4 regions of the Listeria immobilis genome follow, and region 3 is predicted to be linked to each of the others. Evidence: riboswitches for the same ligand, from Rfam matches in the RefSeq annotation. Region 3 holds a riboswitch; each other region holds the start of a gene.
The links. Region 3 has a riboswitch for S-adenosylmethionine ahead of HCJ45_RS13275 (methionine ABC transporter ATP-binding protein). Riboswitches for the same ligand answer to the same signal wherever they lie in the genome.
Positions count from the first base shown of each region.

Region 1: linked by a shared signal. The riboswitch ahead of HCJ45_RS12645 (MetQ/NlpA family ABC transporter substrate-binding protein) and the one ahead of HCJ45_RS13275 (methionine ABC transporter ATP-binding protein) in region 3 are both predicted to bind S-adenosylmethionine.
Region 2: linked by a shared signal. The riboswitch ahead of HCJ45_RS04150 (O-acetylhomoserine aminocarboxypropyltransferase/cysteine synthase family protein) and the one ahead of HCJ45_RS13275 (methionine ABC transporter ATP-binding protein) in region 3 are both predicted to bind S-adenosylmethionine.
Region 4: linked by a shared signal. The riboswitch ahead of metK (methionine adenosyltransferase) and the one ahead of HCJ45_RS13275 (methionine ABC transporter ATP-binding protein) in region 3 are both predicted to bind S-adenosylmethionine.

Region 1 is NZ_JAASUA010000011.1:72,732-78,008, reverse strand. It holds gene walK (cell wall metabolism sensor histidine kinase WalK) at 1-314, opposite strand, end outside; gene yycF (response regulator YycF) at 501-1,214, opposite strand; gene HCJ45_RS12650 (pyridoxal phosphate-dependent aminotransferase) at 1,429-2,610, opposite strand; SAM riboswitch class I at 2,763-2,882, shown strand; gene HCJ45_RS12645 (MetQ/NlpA family ABC transporter substrate-binding protein) at 2,991-3,812, shown strand; gene HCJ45_RS12640 (methionine ABC transporter ATP-binding protein) at 3,827-4,843, shown strand; gene HCJ45_RS12635 (methionine ABC transporter permease) at 4,840-5,277, shown strand, end outside.
Region 2 is NZ_JAASUA010000002.1:263,737-269,013, reverse strand. It holds gene HCJ45_RS04170 (biotin transporter BioY) at 1-258, shown strand, start outside; gene HCJ45_RS04165 (Crp/Fnr family transcriptional regulator) at 333-1,034, shown strand; gene HCJ45_RS04160 (LPXTG cell wall anchor domain-containing protein) at 1,186-2,496, shown strand; gene HCJ45_RS04155 (HdeD family acid-resistance protein) at 2,604-3,131, opposite strand; SAM riboswitch class I at 3,370-3,470, shown strand; gene HCJ45_RS04150 (O-acetylhomoserine aminocarboxypropyltransferase/cysteine synthase family protein) at 3,580-4,857, shown strand; gene metX (homoserine O-acetyltransferase MetX) at 4,874-5,277, shown strand, end outside.
Region 3 is NZ_JAASUA010000013.1:16,738-22,014, reverse strand. It holds gene HCJ45_RS13285 (MetQ/NlpA family ABC transporter substrate-binding protein) at 1-827, opposite strand, end outside; gene HCJ45_RS13280 (methionine ABC transporter permease) at 891-1,565, opposite strand; gene HCJ45_RS13275 (methionine ABC transporter ATP-binding protein) at 1,562-2,584, opposite strand; SAM riboswitch class I at 2,674-2,792, opposite strand; gene HCJ45_RS13270 (hypothetical protein) at 2,900-3,088, opposite strand; gene HCJ45_RS13265 (sensor histidine kinase) at 3,167-4,309, opposite strand; gene cesR (response regulator CesR) at 4,299-4,994, opposite strand; gene HCJ45_RS13255 (cation diffusion facilitator family transporter) at 5,071-5,277, opposite strand, start outside.
Region 4 is NZ_JAASUA010000001.1:552,222-557,498, forward strand. It holds gene asnB (asparagine synthase (glutamine-hydrolyzing)) at 1-553, opposite strand, end outside; gene metK (methionine adenosyltransferase) at 687-1,886, opposite strand; SAM riboswitch class I at 1,994-2,102, opposite strand; gene HCJ45_RS02800 (hypothetical protein) at 2,295-2,594, shown strand; gene HCJ45_RS02805 (L-lactate dehydrogenase) at 2,744-3,664, opposite strand; gene HCJ45_RS02810 (DUF2584 domain-containing protein) at 3,680-3,922, opposite strand; gene ytkD (RNA deprotection pyrophosphohydrolase) at 3,965-4,447, opposite strand; gene yidD (membrane protein insertion efficiency factor YidD) at 4,520-4,795, shown strand; gene HCJ45_RS02825 (metal ABC transporter substrate-binding protein) at 4,944-5,277, shown strand, end outside.

The DNA of each region.
Region 1 (5,277 bases), on a different contig from region 3:
AGAATTTTCCCTTTGTTATCTACTATTCTAACTTCAACGATATTACTACTTGCTCGCGAATAATCGACTAATAGTTCCCGAATATCATTTTGTAATTTTACCGTATTATCGCTATTTTTCAAAATTTCTTCCCGAGCGTTATAATCAAGTAAAGTAATGCTATTTGTAATGGAATCTTGAAAATTTTTCTCCAGTTGTCCTTCCAGCTCACGAACAAAATACGCGCCAATTACTTGCATTGCAACAATAATTAGTAGCAAATACATAATAACTAACTTAAATTGTACAGACTGAAAAAATCTCATTTTATGCATAAGTCTTTCTACTCCTATTCGGGGTAATATATTTAAATTAGTATACCATATGTTCAGGGGGAGACATACGATTTTTAATGTTAATTGGGTCGATTTATTTATAAAAAAAGAACTAAGTAAGCGGATATACCCAAAAAAGCGATTGCTAAAGTTTTTACACTCTAGCAACCGCTTATCAAGCTTTAACTATTCTTGTTCAGGATTCCGTAAATAATAGCCCACACCACGTCTTGTAACTAACCATGCTGGATGGCTTGGATTATCCTCGATTTTTTCACGTAAGCGACGAACAGTAACATCAACCGTCCGAACATCACCAAAATAATCATAACCCCATACAGTTTGGAGTAAATGTTCTCGCGTCATTACTTGACCCATGTGTTTCGCTAAATAATGAAGCAATTCAAATTCACGATGCGTAAGTTCAATTGTTTCACCACGTTTAGAAGCAACATATGCGTCAGGATGAATAATTAACGAACCAATTTCTATTTCACTATTTTCTTCTTCTTCTGCAGAACTTGAGCTCACTTGACTGTGACGGCGTAAATTAGCTTTTACCCGCGCAATTAATTCACGATTACTAAAAGGTTTGGTTACATAATCGTCTGCTCCAAGTTCTAGCCCAATAACTTTATCAATTTCGGAATCTTTTGCTGTGACCATTATAATTGGCATATCATATTTTTTACGAACTTCACGACATACCTCAATACCATCACGACCTGGAAGCATAATATCTAGTAGAATCAAATCTGGTTGAACTTCCTCAACTAGTTCTAATGCTTCATCGCCATCATAGGCGCAATATACATCAAATCCTTCTTTATTTAGATTAAATTTAACTATATCAGCAATCGGTTTTTCATCATCTACTACAAGAATTTTCTTTTCTGCCATTAGTTTACAGTCCTCTCATTCATGGATTTTGCCGGTTTATACCGGGACAGATAGTTTAGTTTTATACTTTTTTGTTGTTAAATACAGCCCATTTGGTTCATCTTTATAAACTAGTAACATTAAAAACAGACTTACCTAACTAATTATAACACATACCTCTAATTATCTGAATTATTACAGGCTTTTTTATCTTAAAGTAAGTCACGACAGCGTTTTAACTTTGCGGAATTTTGTCAAAAAGATGTAATTTTGAAATTCGGGTGATTGCTTCTTCTAAACGAGCTTCCTCTATTAAAAGTCCAACACGAACATATCCTTCGCCAAACTCCCCAAAACCACTTCCATCCGCTACAGCAACATTCGCTTCTTCTAATAAATAGTCTGCAAATTGGCTACTAGTAAACTCTTCGGGAACTGGCATCCAAGCAAAGAAGGAACCTGCTGGAGCAACTGCATTCCAACCAATTTTTTCGCATGCAGCAATAAAGGCATTGCGTCTTTTTTCATAGCGCGCATTTAATTCGCGGACACACAATTGATCACCTGTTAAAGCTTCTATAGCCGCATCTTGAATTCCTGGAAATAAACTTACATACATATGATCTTGAATAAGGTTGATTGCTTCAATAACTTCTTTGTTTCCAACCGCAAAACCAACTCGCCAGCCTGCCATATTATATGTTTTCGAAAGTGTGTATAATTCAATTCCGACTCCCTTTGCGCCAGGAGTTTGCAAGAAACTAATCGGTTTTTGACCATCAAAGCCAATTGCACCATAAGCAAAATCATGCGCAACTATAATATTATTTTCTTTAGCGAAAGCAACTGTTTCCTCAAAAAAATCAGTTGTAGCAATCGCGCCAGTTGGGTTATTGGGATAATTTAAGTACATTAATTCCGCTTTTTTCGCAATTTCAGCAGGAATTTTAGTGAAATCAGGTAGAAAATGATTTTCTGCGATTAAAGGCATCCTTTCAAATTGAACTTCTCCTAAAACCACTCCTGACAAATAATCGGGATAACCAGGGTCTGGTAATAGCATCACATCACCCGGATCCATAATACACATTGGCAATTCAACTAATCCTGTTTTTGTTCCAAATAAAATTGCTACTTCGGTCATCGGATCAATAGTTACATTATATTCGCGTGCATAAAAATCTGCGGCCGCTTTTTTCAATTCGAACTTTCCACGAAATAAAGAATACTTATGATTATTAGGCTTTTCAGAAGCATCTTTAAGTGCCGCAACAATATGATCGGGTGTTGGCTGATCTGGATTACCTTGGCCTAAGTTAATAACATCATGACCAGCTGCCACTTTCTTTCCAACTTTTTCTACTAGGCTAGAAAAAAACTGTTCTGGTAAATTTTGTAAACGTTTGGAAATTTTCATTTTACACCCGTCCTTTATAAGTTTCATTGATTAAAATAGTAAAGTTTTCTGAGGTATTTGTCCAGTCTGTTTTTTTAAACACCTAAAAAACGATTGACAAATTGAAGGAAAATGCGTATATTTTTAAATAACAGGTTTTTCTAAAATATTTTCTCTTATCGAGAGCGGCAGAGGGACTGGCCCTATGAAGCCCGGCAACCCAACTTTATTAAAGCGTAAAGTGAAGGTGCTAATTCCAGCAAAATGGTAGATTTCATTTTGGTAGATAAGAGGAGCTGGATATGTTCGACTTTCCACTTCTCTATTCTAAATAGAGAAGTTTTTTATTGCTTTCATGAATAAATCTGGATAAATAATCAACATACTAGGGAGGAAAAAAGATGAAAAAATTAACAAAAGGGTTAGGAATTTTACTTGCGTCAAGCCTTATTTTAGGATTAGCTGCGTGTGGTGGCGGTAGTGATGATAAAGCTTTAAGCACGAAAGAAATAACTATTGGTACAACAGCTGGTCCACACCAACAAATTGCTGAAGAAGTTCAAAAATTAGCGAAAAAAGATGGTCTTGAAATCAAAATCAAAACATTTGATGATTATAATACACCAAATACAGCTCTAAACGATGGTGACTTGGATACAAACAACTATCAAACCATTCCATTTTTAGAGCAACAAAAGAAAGACAAAGGTTACAAACTAGACGTAGCTTTTAAAACAGTTGCCTTTCCAATGGGCGTCTACTCAAACGACATTAAAGATATAAAGAATTTGAAAAAAGGGGACAAAATTGCTGTTCCAAATGATCCAAGTAACGAATATCGTGGTTTAAAATTATTTGAAGATGCAGGTATTATTAAATTGAAAGATGGCGTGGAAGAAAAAGCAACGAAAAAAGATATTGCTGAAAATCCATTAGATTTAGAAATCGTGGAACTTGAGGCTTCACAAATCCCTGCACAATTAGATGAAGTAGCAGCCGCAGCTATTAATACAAACTTTGCAATGGGCGCTGGGCTTTCTATTAATGAAGATGCTATTTACAATGAACCAACAGAAAACAATCCGTATCCAAACGTTTTTGTTGTTCGCACTGAAAACAAAGAAGATGAAGTAGTAAAAACACTCGAAAAATATTACCATTCTGATGATGTCAGAGAATTTATTGAAAAAGAATTTAATGGGTCTGTTGTACCTGCATTTTAGGGAGTTGTTTTATTTTGATTGAATTACATCAAGTATCAAAAACATTTAACGTTAATGGGAAAACAGTAGAAGCCGTTAAAAATGTATCTATTCAAGTCGAAAAAGGAGAAATTTTTGGCGTTGTTGGTTATAGTGGTGCTGGAAAAAGTACGCTCGTTCGTTGTATTAACTTACTTGAACGTCCAGATGAAGGACACGTTTTGATTGACGGTAAGAATTTATCTACCCTTTCAAGTAAAGATTTACGGATAGCGCGTCGTAAAATTGGGATGATTTTCCAAGGTTATAACTTACTTAAGACTGCCACCGTTTATGAAAACATTGCGAAACCACTCCAACTTGAAGGAGTACCAAAAGAAGAAATTAAGTCACGTGTAGACAAATATTTATCGATTGTTGGCTTAGAAGATAAACGAAATAATTTTCCAAGCCAGCTCTCTGGCGGTCAAAAACAACGTGTGGCGATTGCAAGAGCACTTGCACATGAGCCAGAAATTTTACTAAGTGACGAGGCAACAAGCGCTCTTGATCCAGAAACAACGGAAGCAATTTTACAACTATTACTTAAAATTAACGCTGAACTAGGCATCACGATTTTCTTAATTACTCATGAACTTGATGTCATTCAACGCATTTGTGATCGTGTTGCTGTTATGGAAAACGGTCATTTAGTGGAACAAGGAACTGTCCTAGATATTTTCACTAAAGCAAAGCATGCAACAACCAAACGTTTTGTTGGCTCTGAGGCAAGTTTTGATATTCCTCAAGATTTACTAGAAAAATATATTGCTACCGGAAAACTTGTATCCCTCCACTTTATTGGGGCTGAAGCGGATGAACCTGCACTTGCACTTGTTTCGCGTAAATTTGATGTTCTTCCTAGTATTTTAGCTGGCGGAATTGATCATTTGAAAAACGGCACACTCGGAAAACTGCTCGTTCATTTAAAAGGGGACGAAATAGAATATAATAAAGCAATTGCTTATTTAAAGGAATCTGGCGTTGTTGTTGAGGAGGTCGAGTTGCTATGAGTTCATTTATTGAAGAATGGGGCCCGATTCTTTGGCAAGGTTTTCTAGAAACGTTAATAATGACAGGCATTACGCTTGTTATTGCCTTAGCTATTGGTCTTCCGCTTGGTGTATTTTTGATTTTAACACGTAAAGGCGGTCAAACTGAAAATCTTGTTGTTTATAGTATTTTAAACTGGATTATTAATATTTTACGCTCTTTACCGTTTATTATTTTATTATTCTTGATGATTCCCGTAACGCGTGCAGTTGTTGGGACGACGATTGGTATTCAAGGGGTTATTTTGCCGCTTGTTGTCTTCACAGCTCCTTATATTGCACGTTTAATGGAGTCCGCACTGCTTGAAGTAGATAAAGGGGTTATCGAAGCTTATCAAGCAATGGGCATTTCTACACCAAAAATCATTTGGAGCGTTATTATTCGTGAGGCTCGC
Region 2 (5,277 bases), on a different contig from region 3:
CTCACTGGCTGGATTCTTCAAAAAACAAAATTCACTGTTTCTTTTGCTATTATAGCTAATATTTTAGGTGCGTTAGTTACGCTTATGTTTGGTGTTTTATGGCTAAAAGTTAGTACTGGACTTGATTGGCCAGCTGCCTTTCTAACTGGAATGGTACCATTTATAATTCCAGGTATTATTAAAGCCGTTTTTGCAGCTATTTTAGGTATTATTATTCGCGATCGTTTACTTAAAGCAAAGCTACTTAAAGCATCATAAGCTCCATTAATACACATTTTACCTTTTCTCCTATATAATGATAATGATTAACACTGAGAAAAGGGGCTCGGTATATGTCATTACTGAATGAGGAAAATAGTTTTTACAACACAGACTTACTTGAAATGTTAAAAGACTCCACTGAAGCAGTTCTTCCATATAAAAGGATTCGCTTTAGACGCAACCAAAGAATTATTTCAGAAGGAGAAGAAAGCACATACTTCTATATTATAGGAGATGGTGTTGTCTCTATGAGTAAAAACACATGTAAAGAAGATAGCATTATTAGCTTCCTTGGAAAAAATGAATCGATTGGAACGCTTACAATGCTTGGTGGCGCAAAATCACCAGTTAACTATACAACTATTAGCGAAGTTAGTGTCTTTCAATTTGAAAGAAAATATGTTCTTAGTAAATTTCTAAGTTCGCCAGATGTTTTTTGGCAGATGAATACATTGATGCAAAATATGCTTCAGCCAATATTAGAACGAGAAGCATATGTTAACTTACCTTCTAGTGAAAAAGTATTAGCGGGATTAATTGCTTGTGGTGAACGTTTTGGCAGAATTGAGTCAGATGGTTCATGCCTTATCCCATATTATTTTACTCAAAAAATATTAGGTAATTATTTAAATTTAGCGCGTGCGTATGTCGCGACGAATTTGCGTAAGTTGGAGGAAGAAGGAATTCTTGCTTTATCGCCTAAGCCTTGGCGAATAAACGATTTTGAAACCCATAAGCAAAAATTAACTAATACATATAAGTCATATTTATAATTATCTTAAAAGCGTGTATTCTTAATGAATATACGTTTTTGTTTAGCTATCTTTGTACATAATTTCACAAATGATTTATTTTCGCTTTCTTTCAGATATTCTCCTTGTTATAATAAATATGCAATAAAAAAAAAAGAAAAGAGGACATCTAATGAAAAACTTAAAAAAAGGGATAGCACTAACTTTAGCATTTGGGCTAGCTTTATCTATTAGCACGCCTGCCTATGCGACAGATACGGAGGATGGGGAAAATACAGAGACTATCGTAACTCCTGATGTGGTAGAAAAAAATACAACGGAAGAAAAAGACAATTTAAAAGCTTCACCAAATGCAGTTATTGCAAAAACAGGGCTTGCATTTGAAATTGATTCTAATCCAGTTGCAAGTGATTTTGTAACGATTAATGACAATGGCAACAATCCAACATTTACCTTTAAAAATGGGCAACCTGAAACATCTAATGCTGGAGATTACTCCACAATTATTGTTGTAGATTTCGATGATGCTACATCAATTGAACTCACAGTTAACTATACTGTAAACGTTGCAACACCACTAGCAACTTTAAAAACGACCGCACCAACAATTGCCCAAGATTCTAAACCAACACCAATGCAGTTTGTAGATGCTGCGCCTGATGTAACTTTAAGCTTTAAATCCGGCGCTCCTTCCACTAAAAAAACAGGTTCATTTACGACGACTATTGTTGCGACAAAAGCCGGTATATCTGAAGAATTAATTGCCACTTTCGCTGTTACAGATCAAACTCCACCCTCAATTTTAAGTCAACTAATTCTACTAATAATACGAAAAGGTGATACGCTAGACTATGATGCCTTCGTAAAAATCTCTGATAACTCTGGAAAATTCACAGTAGCTTACAAACCAGGACATGAAGCGTCTAGTACTACACTGGGTTATCAAGAGGCAATTATCATCGCAACAGATTCAGCTGGAAATACACGAGAAGCCACCATCTCATATTTTGTTGCCAATAATGTGCCAACACTAAAAAAACCAGTTATTAATACAACAACTAGCAATGCTTCAACTATTTACGGAACTACATCACCTAATGTTATTGTAGATATGGATGATTCTGACGGAAATACACTTGCGAGTGCCTATTCTGATGAAGAAGGAAACTTTATCTTAACTTTAGAAAAACCACTAAAATCAGGAGATAAATATAGTCTAGTTGCCTATAATTACTCTTTTGACTACAGTGAAGAAGTCATTTATAGCTATAATGAATATAACAATCTACTTGCTATAGTACCTATGCCTGCCCCTCCAGACTCACCGAAGTCAGAAGTAAAGCCGAAGATTAAAATTTCAAACAAAAAAGAGACATTTAAAAAATTACCAAAAACTGGAGATACAAACTCTCTTCCGCTCGCATTTATTGGTCTTCTTTTAGTTAGCGGAACGGTTATTACATTACGTAAAAAACACGCATAAACAAAAATGCAACTATCTAAGTAATTTAGGTAGTTGCTTATCTTTGCATTAGAAATTAACTCATTAAAAAAACGAACCCAATTTAAACAACTGGGTTCGTTTTTTTATTATTTGGTTTTTCCAATAAAGAAGAATGTTGCAATAGCACTGATACCTTGAACGATGAAGAAGATACCAACGATAAGTACGATACCAATTGCCGAAACAACTGGATTGAAAAGTGCAATGAATCCAACAATGATACCAATGATACCAATTGTTAAAATCCAGCCCCAACCTTGTACATTGTTTTGTTTTGCGGTAAACGCACCAATCGTACGCATAATACCAGCAAATAGTACCCACATACCAAACAGTAATACAAGTGTTGCTGCACCTGCAAATTCATTAAATAATAGCAAGAAACCTAATAAAATAGATAAAATACCATCAGCTAGCACCCAACCTGATACTTTCTGCATTTTCTTATCTGAGAAATAAGAAACTGTGTGAAAAATACCAGAAATAAGTAGCAAGAAGCCAAACATTAATGTTGAGGTTAATAAAGAAATCCCCGGATGGAATAAAAACCAAATCCCTAGTGCAATCATTGCAATCCCTGCTAATAAAACAAGAATTCGTGTAAAAGTTTTCATATGTCTTTCAACTCCCAATTTTTTGTTCTAATTCGACCCCATTTTTGATGAAATTCAACTAGACTTATCTATAATAGCCTAAAAATAAAAAATTAAACACTTTTCTCGAACAAAATTTAACTTAAATTTATTGATAGACACAAAACTCACACATTATTGGCCGTAAATCAAATAAAATAAACAGATAGTTGACAATTTCATTCATCCAGCGTAATATAAAACTTAATTTAATCGTATTTTCTTATCATGAAAGGTGGAGGGACTGGCCCTTTGAAGCCTTAGCAACCGGAATATTATTTCACGGTGCTAATTCCAGCAGTATATTCTGAAAGATAAGTCGGAAATCCAAGTTTAGGAAACTCTATCCTCTCTGGCGGCTTATATACTGCTAGGGAGGTTTTTTGATTGGAATTACAAGTAAATACATATTAAAAGAGGAGTGGATTTTATGAGTAATGAGTATCAATTTGAAACAATTCAAGTACACGGAGGACATACACCAGACGGGGATACACATTCTAGAGCCGTTCCTATTTACCAAACAACTTCCTACACTTTTGATAGTCCAGAGCATGCAGCAGCTTTATTTGGTCTTCAAGAATCTGGAAATATTTATACGCGAATTATGAACCCCACTACCGCTGTGTTAGAAGAACGCTTAACTTTACTTGAGGGCGGTATTGGTGCAGTTGCAACAGCTTCTGGAATGGCTGCTATAACCTACTCCATTTTAAATATTGCTGGTTCTGGTGATCATATTGTCGCAGCAGCAACACTTTATGGTGGTACACATACACTGTTCTCTCATACTTTTAAAACATTTGGGATTGAAGTTACCTTTGTAGATCCAAATGAACCAGAAAATTTTGAAAAGGCCATTAAAGAAAATACGAAGGCTGTCTTTGTTGAGACAATTGGCAATCCAGATATTAATATTGTTGATATTGAAAAAGTGGCAAACATTGCGCACACTTCTAATATCCCCCTTATTGTTGATAATACTTTCGCAACCGCTTATTTAAATCGTCCGTTTGATTTTGGAGCTGATATTGTCGTTTATTCAGCTACTAAATTCATCGGTGGTCATGGGGTTGCAATTGGTGGAGCTGTAATTGATTCGGGCAAATTTGACTGGGCAAATGGTAAGTTCCCAAAATTAGTTGTTCCAGATGACAGTTATAACGGTTTATCCTACACAAATGATGTTGGAGCGGCTGCTTATATTACCAAACTACGTGTTTCACTTTTACGCGACACAGGTGCAGCACTATCACCTTTTAATGCATTCCTACTTATCCTTGGTTTAGAAACACTCTCCCTGCGATTAGAACAACATGTAAAAAATGCAAAATTAGTTGCAAACTTCTTAAATGACCATCCAAAAGTTGCGTGGGTTAACTACCCTAACCTAAAAGAAAATAAATATTTTGATTTAGCGCAAAAATACTTACCAAAAGGTCCTGGATCTATTTTCACTTTTGGCGTTAAAGGTGGTTATGAAGCTGGGAAAAAAGTGATTGAGTCGGTGGAACTATTCTCCCATTTAGCAAACGTTGGAGATGCAAAATCGCTTATTATTCATCCAGCCTCCACGACTCATCAACAGTTAAGCGAAGATCAACAACTTACTGCTGGGGTAAAACCGGAATCAATACGTCTATCTATTGGAATTGAGAATGCAGATGATATTATTCAAGATTTAACACATGCACTAGAGCAAATTTAAGGGGATGTGAAGAGAAGTGAGCCTACAACAAAAAGAACTATTTCAAAAAAGTCCTCTTCTACTTGAAAACGGAGAAACCTTAAGTCCTGTTTTAGTTGGCTATGAAACTTACGGAACATTAGCAGAATCTCGGGATAATTGTATTTTATTAGAACATGCTCTCACTGGAACAGCACATGCAGCCAAGCACTATGAAGATGATGCGCCTGGTTGGTGGGATGATTATATTGGACCTGGAAAAACTATTGATACTAATAAATATTTCTTGGTTTGTACGAATGTGTTTGGGGGATGTAGTGGTACAACTGGACCATCTTCCATTAATCCAAAAACTGGCGACCCTTTCCGACTGCAATTTCCTGGTTTTTCAATTAAAGATATTATTAAAGTTCAACGTGAGCTTTTAGAGCAATTAGGTGT
Region 3 (5,277 bases):
TCAACTGGAACTACTGCGCCGTCCCATTCTTTTGTAATATAGTCTTGAATTTCTTTAGAGTGAAGCACAGTCACTAATTCTTTAACATTTTTATCGTCTTTATTCTCCTCTGTTGTAACAACAATATTAGCGTATGGAGAGTCTTTGCTTTCAATCGCAATGGCATCTTTGGAAGGATTTAAGCCTTGATCAACTACAAAGTTAGAATTAATCGCAACAACATCGCCTTCTTCGTTATTGTAAGCAGTCATTAAATAAGCTGGATCAAAATCATATTTGAATTTTAAATTTTTAGGGTTATCTTTAATATCATCAAAAGTTGCATCTTGCGCTTTAACACCATCTTTTAAAGTTAATAGCCCATTATCTACAAAAATACCAATAACACGTGGCCAATCTGATTTTGAATTAGAAAGTAATACTTGTGCGCCGTCTTTTAAATCTTTAATATCTTTTACTTTTTTGGAGTAGATTCCCATTGGTTCGATATGGATTGCACCAACATCAGCAAATTTATATCCTTTTTCCTTTTCTTCTAGTTCAAGGTAAGGTTTATGTTGGAAATAGTTGGCATCCAAGTCGCCTTCTTCAAGTGCTTTATTCGGCATAACATAATCTGTATACTTTACAATCTTCAAATTAATTCCTTTTTCTTTCAAAATTGGTTTTGCTTGCTCCAAAATTTGAGCATGAGGCGTGTTTGAAGCACCTACTACCAATTCCTTATCGTCTGTTTTACTGGATGATGCTTTATCAGATGAGCTACCACAAGCTGTAAGTACTAAAATTAAACTTAATGTAAAAATAAATCCAAGAACCTTTTTCATGAAAATCTCTCCTTTTTTGCGGGGATTCCGCGTTTTTTATATAAATTGCTTCATATACTTAGGTTAGCGTTTGTCGGTTCGTTTGGTTAAAAAGTCGCCGATAAACTGAAAAATAAAGACTATAATCAAAATAATAATGGTTGCTAAAACTGTTACATCTGGTTGCCCGCGTTGGAATCCTTCCAGATATGCGGTATTTCCAAGTCCACCGGCACCAATGACACCTGCCATCGCTGTGAAACCTACTAAAGAAATGGCTGTAACTGTAATACCAGAAATTATCGCTGGTAAAGCTTCCGGGATAAGCACTTTTCCAATTATGGTGAACATATTAGCACCCATTGATTTTGCCGCTTCAATAACTCCTTTGTCTACTTCACGAAAAGCAATTTCCACCATCCGACCATAAAAAGGAGCAGCCGAGATAATTAACGCTGGTAAAGCGGCTTTCGGTCCAATAACTGTACCAACTAGCGATTTTGTCATTGGGAGAAGCAGGACAATTAAAATAATAAACGGAATGGAACGGAAAACGTTGACTAGTATTGCTGTAATCCAGTAAAGAATACGGGCACCAGTATGTTTTTTATTATTTGTTAAAAATAGTAACAATCCTAACACAATTCCTAATAAAAATACTGCAAATAGTGAAGTAAGTGTCATATATAATGTTTCTTGTGTTGCTACCCACATCATTTGAAAATCAACATTTGGGAATAATTCTTGTAATTTCGTCATCGCTCTAACACTTCCGTTTCTACATTAAGTTGACGTAGCTGTGTTAGACTCGCATTAATCGCTTCTTTCGCACCTAGTATCTGTACATAAAGCGTTCCATAAGCGCCGTTTTGTGTTTGTGTTAAATTACCATGGAGGACATTTAGCATAACATCATTATCTTTCGCAACTTGAGAAATCACAGGTTGGGTTGCATTTTCGCTCATAAATAACAGTTTAACTATTTCACCTTCTGCATAGTTTTCAAGTAGCAGATGAATTAATTCTTCCGTTTCATCTGAATCAGTTACTTGACGAACAAAGCGTTGGGTTACTTTTTCTTTTGGATGACGGAAAACATCTAATACTTCTCCAAGTTCAACAACTTTTCCGTTTTCCATCACGGCTACACGATTACATATTTTTCGAATAACATGCATTTCGTGGGTGATAACAATGATTGTAAGGTTGAGGCGTTTGTTAATATCTAATAAAAGTTCTAAAACTTCATCTGTTGTTTGTGGATCTAGTGCGGAGGTTGCTTCATCACATAATAGCACTTTGGGATTATTAGCAAGCGCTCTAGCAATTCCTACCCGTTGCTTTTGCCCACCACTTAGTTCAGCTGGATAAGCATTTTCTTTTCCTTCTAGTCCAACTAACCGAATTAATTCATTAACGCGAAATCGTCTTTTTTCACCGCGTACGCCAGCAATTTCTAACGGAAAGGCAATGTTTTCAGCAACAGTACGTGACCATAATAAATTAAAATGTTGAAAAATCATTCCAATTTGTTGCCGAGCTTTTCGAAGTTTTCCACCACGGATCTGACTAATTAGTAAGTTATCCACCTCTACTGAACCTTCAGTTGGTAGCTCTAATCCGTTGAACATTCTTATCAACGTACTTTTTCCAGCGCCTGAATAGCCTACTACACCAAATATTTCTCCTTGTTCAATTTCTAAATCGACATTATCGACTGCTCGGACTTTATTATTTCTTGATGTATATTCTTTTACAACGTGCTGTAATGTTATCATCTCTATCACCTTTTCTACATTTCTGGTATACAAAAAGCCTTTCTGCTGATGAGCAGAAAGGCAGCATTTTTTCAAATGGACTAACTTCCTTCTCATCTTTCAGAACAATTAACTGTTCTGCATGATTTAGCACCTTAAACACAAAATGAACTATTGTTTAGGTTGCTGGGTTTCACAGGGCATTTCCCTCCACCACTCTGGATAAGATTTCTACATATAATTATATCACTTCATTTATGACTATCGTGACATTTCTTGTTTTTTCATATTACCTTTTCCACTCTACTTTGTCAATAAATTTTTACTAATAGCTTATTAATTGTAATTTAATTCACTAATTATAACGGTATTTCTTTGATCATCTATACTAGTTAATTGTGAGGCAATTTTTACTTGTGCTCTATTTTGAGAATTAATTTTACCCTTATTTATTTGGGCTAAATAAACAAAAATCACAACGACTGTAATACAAGCAACAACAATTAAGACAAAATGCTTTTTCATTTGTTCACCCTCCGTAATTTATATTCTACTGAATGAATATAAACCATGAGGAAAGAAAAATTTAAGAATTATTAAAGATTAACTGAGTGGTAATTTAACGATAAAACTAGTTTTCCGATGTTTGCTCTCAGCAGTAACAAGTCCACCATGTTTTTCAACAATTGATTTGGCGATAGCAAGCCCCAAGCCAGTTCCAGTCGTTGTTCTATTTTTATCAGCTTTATAAAATCGCTCAAATAAATATGGTAAATCGATTTCTGAAATTTCTTGTCCGTAATTCGTTACTTTTACAACAGCCATATTTCCTTCTTGTTTTGCGCTTACGTCGATTTGCTTATTTCCTTCTCCGTACCGAAGCGCATTCGAAAACAGATTTTCAAATAAACGCATGATTTGATTGCCATCACCGCTAATAATTAACTTTTTGGCATCAAAATGCTCTACGATTTTCATATTTCGTTCCGTTGCTTGTCCATCATATTCGGCAACTAGCTGACTTAATAATTCAATAACGTCTAATTCATCTTTTTTTAATTGATACTCAACGCTATCAAGTCTTGTATAAGAAAACAAGTCATCAATCAGCTTATGCAGATGTCGTGCCTTACCGTAAACCAGCTCCGTGTAATAACGCAATTCCACTTCATCACGATAACGATCTTCATGAATATAACTTAAGTACCCCAAAATTGAAGTCAGTGGTGTCCTAAGATCATGCGAAACATTCGTAATTAAATCATTTCTAGCTTGTTGCGCCTGCTCTTCTTGTTTCATTAATTTATTTTGTCGTTCTCGCATGTTTTCGATATTTCGCTCTAATTCTTGAATTTCAGGAACAAAACTCTCTGTATCCACTGGTTTTCCATCGTTTAGCGCAAAATTTATTGTTCGCAATTGCTTTTTCAAAAGTTTTTGCCGCATGTAGCGATAGAAAAAGGAGAAAAATAAGCAAGTAATCAAGAAAATAATAAAATAATTGATTAATAATACCCAAATGGAATCCATCACACGAACATATTTATTAGGACCAAATAAACTGACAATCGCTCGAGTAACTTCTTTTAAAAATAAAGAATCATCTCTAATGGAGATAGCCCATAAATATATAGTTCGTACCGTAACCATGCCTAAAACCCATGAAATAACAGCGAAAAAAGTTGCTTGCCAAATATTCATCACATGGCTAATTTTAGTAAACAACATTTCAAGTTTATATTTCAACTTTGTATCCTACTCCCCATATAGTCTTAATCACATTTTCCCCGCCCATAGCATCTCGTAATTTATCACGCAAATTGCTAATATGGACCATAACCGTTTTACTTGCTCCAAGCGCTTTTTCTTGCCAAATTTTTTCGAAAATATATTCGGAACTAAATACTCGCCCTGGTTCACTTGCAAGCAAAAATAAAATATCAAATTCCGAAGTTGTTAAATGTAGTTCTTTTCCACTAACTGTCACCACATGAAGCGCACGATCAACAATGATTGGTCCAATGATAACTTTATCCTGACTAATCGGCTCTACTTGACTCATTTGTTGCATTCGCCTCAAAATTGCTTTGACACGGACAGAAAGCTCTAATGGATTAAACGGCTTCACCATGTAATCATCTGCACCAGTTAAAAGCCCCATTATCTTATCATTATCTTCCGCCTTCGCACTAAGCATCAAAATGGGCGTCAAAATACCTTCACTTCGCATTAAACGGCATACTTCTAAGCCATCCATTTCCGGCATCATAATATCTAATATAACTAAAGTAGGTTGCTTATCTTGCACAAGACGCCAAACCTCTGCTCCATCATATGCTTGGTAAATCGTATATCCTTCATTTTGCAAATATAATTTCACTAAATCCACAATTTCTTTATCATCATCCGCAATTAAAATAGAAGTTGTCATACTTAATTTTCCTTTCCATTCTTTGTTTCCCCCTATTGTAGCACTTTTGAAACAAATCGAATAGAAAGAGCTTATTTTAATTTTCTGTAAGGACTCGCTCTTCTTCTGGCTCTAAGTGAATGAGAACTTCCGCTTTCGCATAAAAATCCATTATTTCTGCTTCAATCTCGTCACATAGCGAATGAGCGCTTTCGATTGTCATGGAAGAAGACACCACTAAATGAAAATCAATGTACTCTTCCGCTCCAGCACGTCTTGAGCGAAAATCATGAAACTCAATAAA
Region 4 (5,277 bases), on a different contig from region 3:
TGTAATTTTGCAAGGAAATTTCATCTAATTCCTTTTCTTTTAAAGCATGAAGAATGGATTTTTTTTCTGAGCCCATATAAAGCTTGCCATCTTCTTCTGCATAGAAAAATGGTTTTATACCAAATGGATCACGTGCGCCGTATACAAGTTCTTCTTGTTTATCCCAAATAACAAAGCCAAACATCCCACGAAGACGTTCTGCGGTTTTTTCTTTATATTTTGCATACGTAGCAATAATTACTTCTGTATCACTCTCTGTTTCAAATGTCATTCCCTCTGCAATTAATTGCTCGCGGAGTTCAACATAGTTATAAATTTCTCCATTAAAAATAATCCAATAACGTTCATTTTCATACGTTAGCGGTTGATGACCGTTTTCTACATCAATAATACTTAAACGGCGGAAACCAAATTGCACGTGGTCATCTGTGAAATAACCTTCATCATCCGGTCCACGGTGCGTTATCATACTGTTCATTTGTCTAAAGGTTTCTTTATCAGCGCCAGTAATTTCTGTAATGCGGTCATGTACGCATCCTACAAATCCACACATGGTAACATTTCTCCTCTATATACATAATCATTTTTTCTTTTTTTCACAACGTCTATCATATCATAACTAGACTTCCTTTGCACTGTTTAGGAAGGAAAAACCGAACACTCTTAAAAGAAATGTTCGGTATCTTTTATTTTGCTACTAATTTTTGTAATGCTTCTGCTTTATCTGTTCTTTCCCAAGGTAAATCCAAATCACTACGTCCAAAATGTCCAAAAGCCGCTGTTTGACGATAAATCGGACGACGTAAATCAAGCATGTGAATAATACCAGCTGGGCGTAAATCAAATAATGCATTTACTCCATCGATTAACTCTTGTTCCGAAAATTCACTAGTTCCATATGTGTCAATCGAAATCGATACTGGACGAGCCACACCAATAGCATAAGCAAGCTGTACTTCCACTTTTTTAGCTAGTCCCGCAGCAACGATATTTTTAGCAACATATCTAGCAGCATAAGCACCAGAACGATCTACTTTAGTCGGATCTTTTCCAGAAAATGCCCCGCCACCATGTCGCGCATAGCCGCCGTAAGTATCAACAATGATTTTACGACCAGTTAAGCCAGCATCTCCAAGGGGGCCACCAATTACAAAACGACCAGTTGGATTGATAAAGTATTTCGTGTCTTCATCTAAGAAAGAAGCATCAATCACTTCTGGGAAAAGATATGTGTGCAAATCTTTAGCAATTTGTTCTTGTGTAATATCGGGATGATGTTGTGTCGAAACAACAATCGTATCAATTCGAACAGGTCTATTTAATTCATCATATTCAACAGTTACTTGTGTTTTAGCATCAGGACGTAAATAATCCAGTTTTTTTGATTTGCGTAGTTCGGTTAATTTACGTGCAAGACCATGTGCTAAGAAAATAGGTAATGGCATTAATTCTTCTGTTTCATCAGTAGCAAATCCGAACATTAAGCCTTGGTCTCCTGCACCGATTGCTTCAATAACCGCATCATGTTCCCCGCCGCTTCTTGATTCTAATGCTTCATCTACACCTTGTGCAATATCTGGTGATTGCTCATCAATGGCTGTTAAAACGGCACATGTTTCCGCATCAAAACCATATTTTGCACGCGTATAGCCAATTTCTTTAATTGTATCACGAACAATTTTTGGAATATCTACATAAACAGAAGTCGTAATTTCTCCTGCTACTAAAACAAGTCCAGTTGTCACAGTAGTTTCACAAGCTACACGTGCGTCCGGATCTTTTGAAATAATTGCATCTAAAATTGCATCAGATATTTGATCTGCAATTTTATCTGGATGTCCATCAGAAACCGATTCCGATGTAAATAGATGACGATTTTTAGCCAATTTTATTTTCCTCCTTTAATTCTTTCCAAATAAGCCTCATATAAAAAGCCTTTCTCTATTTAGCACAAAACGCGCACGAATAGAGAAAGGCTATCATTATACCTTTGCTCTCATCGTTCAGGAGATAATACTCCTGCAACAGATTAGCACCTTTCACTTATATGTGTAGGTTGCTGGGCTTCAAAGGGTCAGTCCCTCTACCGCTCTGGATAAGAGATAAATTTTAATTCTAAGCTAGAATACCATAAAGTCCGACTAGATGCAATAACTAATCCGGATATTCCTTTTTTAAAATAGCTCTTTTCATCTCAAACGTTTTTGAATCAATTTTTTCTTATCATTATTTCCAACCTGTGTTATGATAGATGGATAAAAAGATGTTTTTATTTATTAAAGGAGATTGTATCTATGAGTTTAATTCCGTTATCCTCGATTATTTTTCTTGGCTTTTTAGCAGCTGTTTGTTTATTTGATTTTGTCCTTCGTTGGTACTGGTTTAAATATTTTTTAGCCGCAATGGGGTTGATTGCAAGTGGTGTCGTGTTCTTCATTAGTTTTTATGGTGGAGGAATGGCCCAAACAGAAATAGCCATCGCGATTTTCATTGGAGCTTTTGGTGAATATATTGTTTCATTAATTATTAGTCTCATTCGTTTTATCGTTAGAAAATCAAATAAACCTAAACAAAAAAAAGCAAAGACCGCATAAAAAACTAGTTCTGGTAAATTATTTCTTTTACTGGAACTAGTTTTTTTATTGCCTTCACTAAAATATTTTGTTCATGAAAAGCAATTATATTTCGTAATAAAGAAGATTTCTACTATCCCAAGTTATTATGTATCTAACTTTCTTTTGTATTAATTATTTTCATTTACTGTTTCCAGTGCTGCTTTAATAACGTTACTGGATGCGATCAAATCAGCCTTTTCTTCTTCTGTAAGTGGTGGTTTTAAAATACTTGTAACACCCTCACTGCCAATAATTGCTGGTTGACCAATATAAATTTCCATCTCTTTTGAAAAGACAGCTAGTGGGAAAACTTGTTTGGCATTAGATAAAACAGCGTCTACAATTTGCGCTGTAGCTGTTGCAATACCAAAGCTAGTCCATCCTTTACCTGTTAAAATATTCCATCCTCCGCCACGGACACTTTGCTTTAAGGAAGCTAAATCAAGTGGTTTATTTGTTTGGTAATCTAAAAGAGGAACACCACCAATCCTTACTGTTGACCAAGCAACAAATTGCGACTCCCCATGTTCACCAAGTACATAACCGTCCACACTTTTTGGGTTGATATTAAGCACCTCACCAACAACTCTTCGCATTCTTGCGGTATCAAGAGATGTGCCTGTACCAAACACACGAGAATGATTAAAACCAGATAACTTTTGAATAAGTGCTGTAATAACATCACAAGGGTTCGTAATATTTATAAAAATCCCATTGAATCCAGTTGCTAAAATTTTGGGAATTATCTCTGCTACTGCTTTACTTGTTTCAATTAATTCTTCCATTCGATCTTCTCTTAATAATGTTTCCGGACCAACTGCCATAACAATAATATCCGCATCACTTAAAGCATCAAGATCATTGGGGATAATTTCTGTATAAGAACGAGTCATTGAAGACATATCACGAAGTTCTAACGCCTCACTCATCGCCTTTGTTTCTTGTTTATCAATTAAAACAATTTCATCACAAATCCCCTGCGTCACAAGAGAAAAAGCCACATCGCTTCCAACATGACCAGCGCCAATGATACCAACTTTTCGTTTCAAATAATCCCCTCCCAATTAATTACTTGAATTTAAAGCAATTAACTCATATTTAATAATCGTTTTGTTATTTTCCCAAACTAATTTGCGAGGAATGGCTTCTCCAAGAGTTTCGCCTTCCTTTGTTTTACGAACTATAATAGGAACATCAATCGGATAAATTCGATATCCTTGTTTTTCCAATTCAAAAAAATTATCAGAAATTCTTTTTTCATTTCCTTTTGTGACTATCATTGTGTTTACTTCAAGTGGCATACCCAATTTTTCTCACCTCCAATGCTTTTATCATAGCAGAGTTTACCCCTAATTGACTAGTTTTTGTTGTTTTAAAATCCGCTCTGCTGCTTCTACTATTTTTACCATTCCTGCATCTCGCATAAAAAAACTAAAAGCAGGTCCACAAATAAGTTGACGTAGGTTTCCATTTAAAACAACTGGTCCCCTTGTCTCTAAATAATCTGTTTTAGCTTCTAACTTTTCTACTTTTGTTGTATATACTCGTTTGGTAAAAGTTCGTTCCTTCGAAGTCACAAGATAATCCGCAACAAAATAAAGTTCACCTGGGATAGCACCAGTTTCTTCCATTAATTCTCGTTTAGCCGCTTCCATGTTAGTTTCGCCTTGCTCCCCTTTACCACCAGGAAATTCTAAGCCACGTTTTTTATGTTCGGTAAATAGCCAGCCATCTAAGAAAGTTGGCACTACTAATACGTCATCAGCTTGATAGTTTTGCTTATCAAAATAAATCGTTACATCATTTTGAAGTGCATCTTTATAAGTAAACAAAATCTCACTTCCTTTTCTTTTTTCAAAAATATGGTAAGCTGTAGATAACATGAATTTTAAGGATGAATACTAATGAAAAAAATACTTATCGGAGGAATCCGACTTTATCAAAAATATATTTCGCGTTTCACTCCAGCTACATGTCGGTTTTATCCAACTTGTTCTGCATACGGGATTGAAGCCATTCAGACACATGGAGCACTCAAAGGCAGTTACTTGGCCATTAAGCGAATCTCCAAATGTCATCCCTTCCATAAAGGCGGGCTTGATTTTGTTCCTCCGAAGAAAGATAAAAACACTTCAGATAAACAGTCCAACCATCAATGCGATGCCCATCATCATCATTAATAATAGCACGAATCGCTTTATGGCGGTTCGTTTTTTCTTGCTTTTTTTGAAAGAATACGGTATTATCAACATTGGATTATAAATCGTAATTACTACGATTGACATAGTTTGCAAACAAGAATAATTTCGATTTAGAGGAGTGAATGGATTGAAAAAACGCTATTTTATGATGCTAACGGCCCTTTTATCTACTATATTAATACTTGCGGGTTGTTCATCTGAAAAAGATACAAGCAAGACTAGCAGTGATAAATTAACAGTTTATACAACGGTTTATCCATTGCAATATTTAACGGAACAAATCGGTGGAAAATATGTAGAGGTGAGTAGTATTTATCCTCCTGGTTCAGATGCACATAGTTTTGAACCAACCCAAAAAGATATGATGAAAATTGCCGATAGCGATTTATTTTTCTATATTGGTCTTGGGATGGAAGGTTTTGTGAATAAAGCAGAAAAAACACTTGCTAATGAAAATGTTA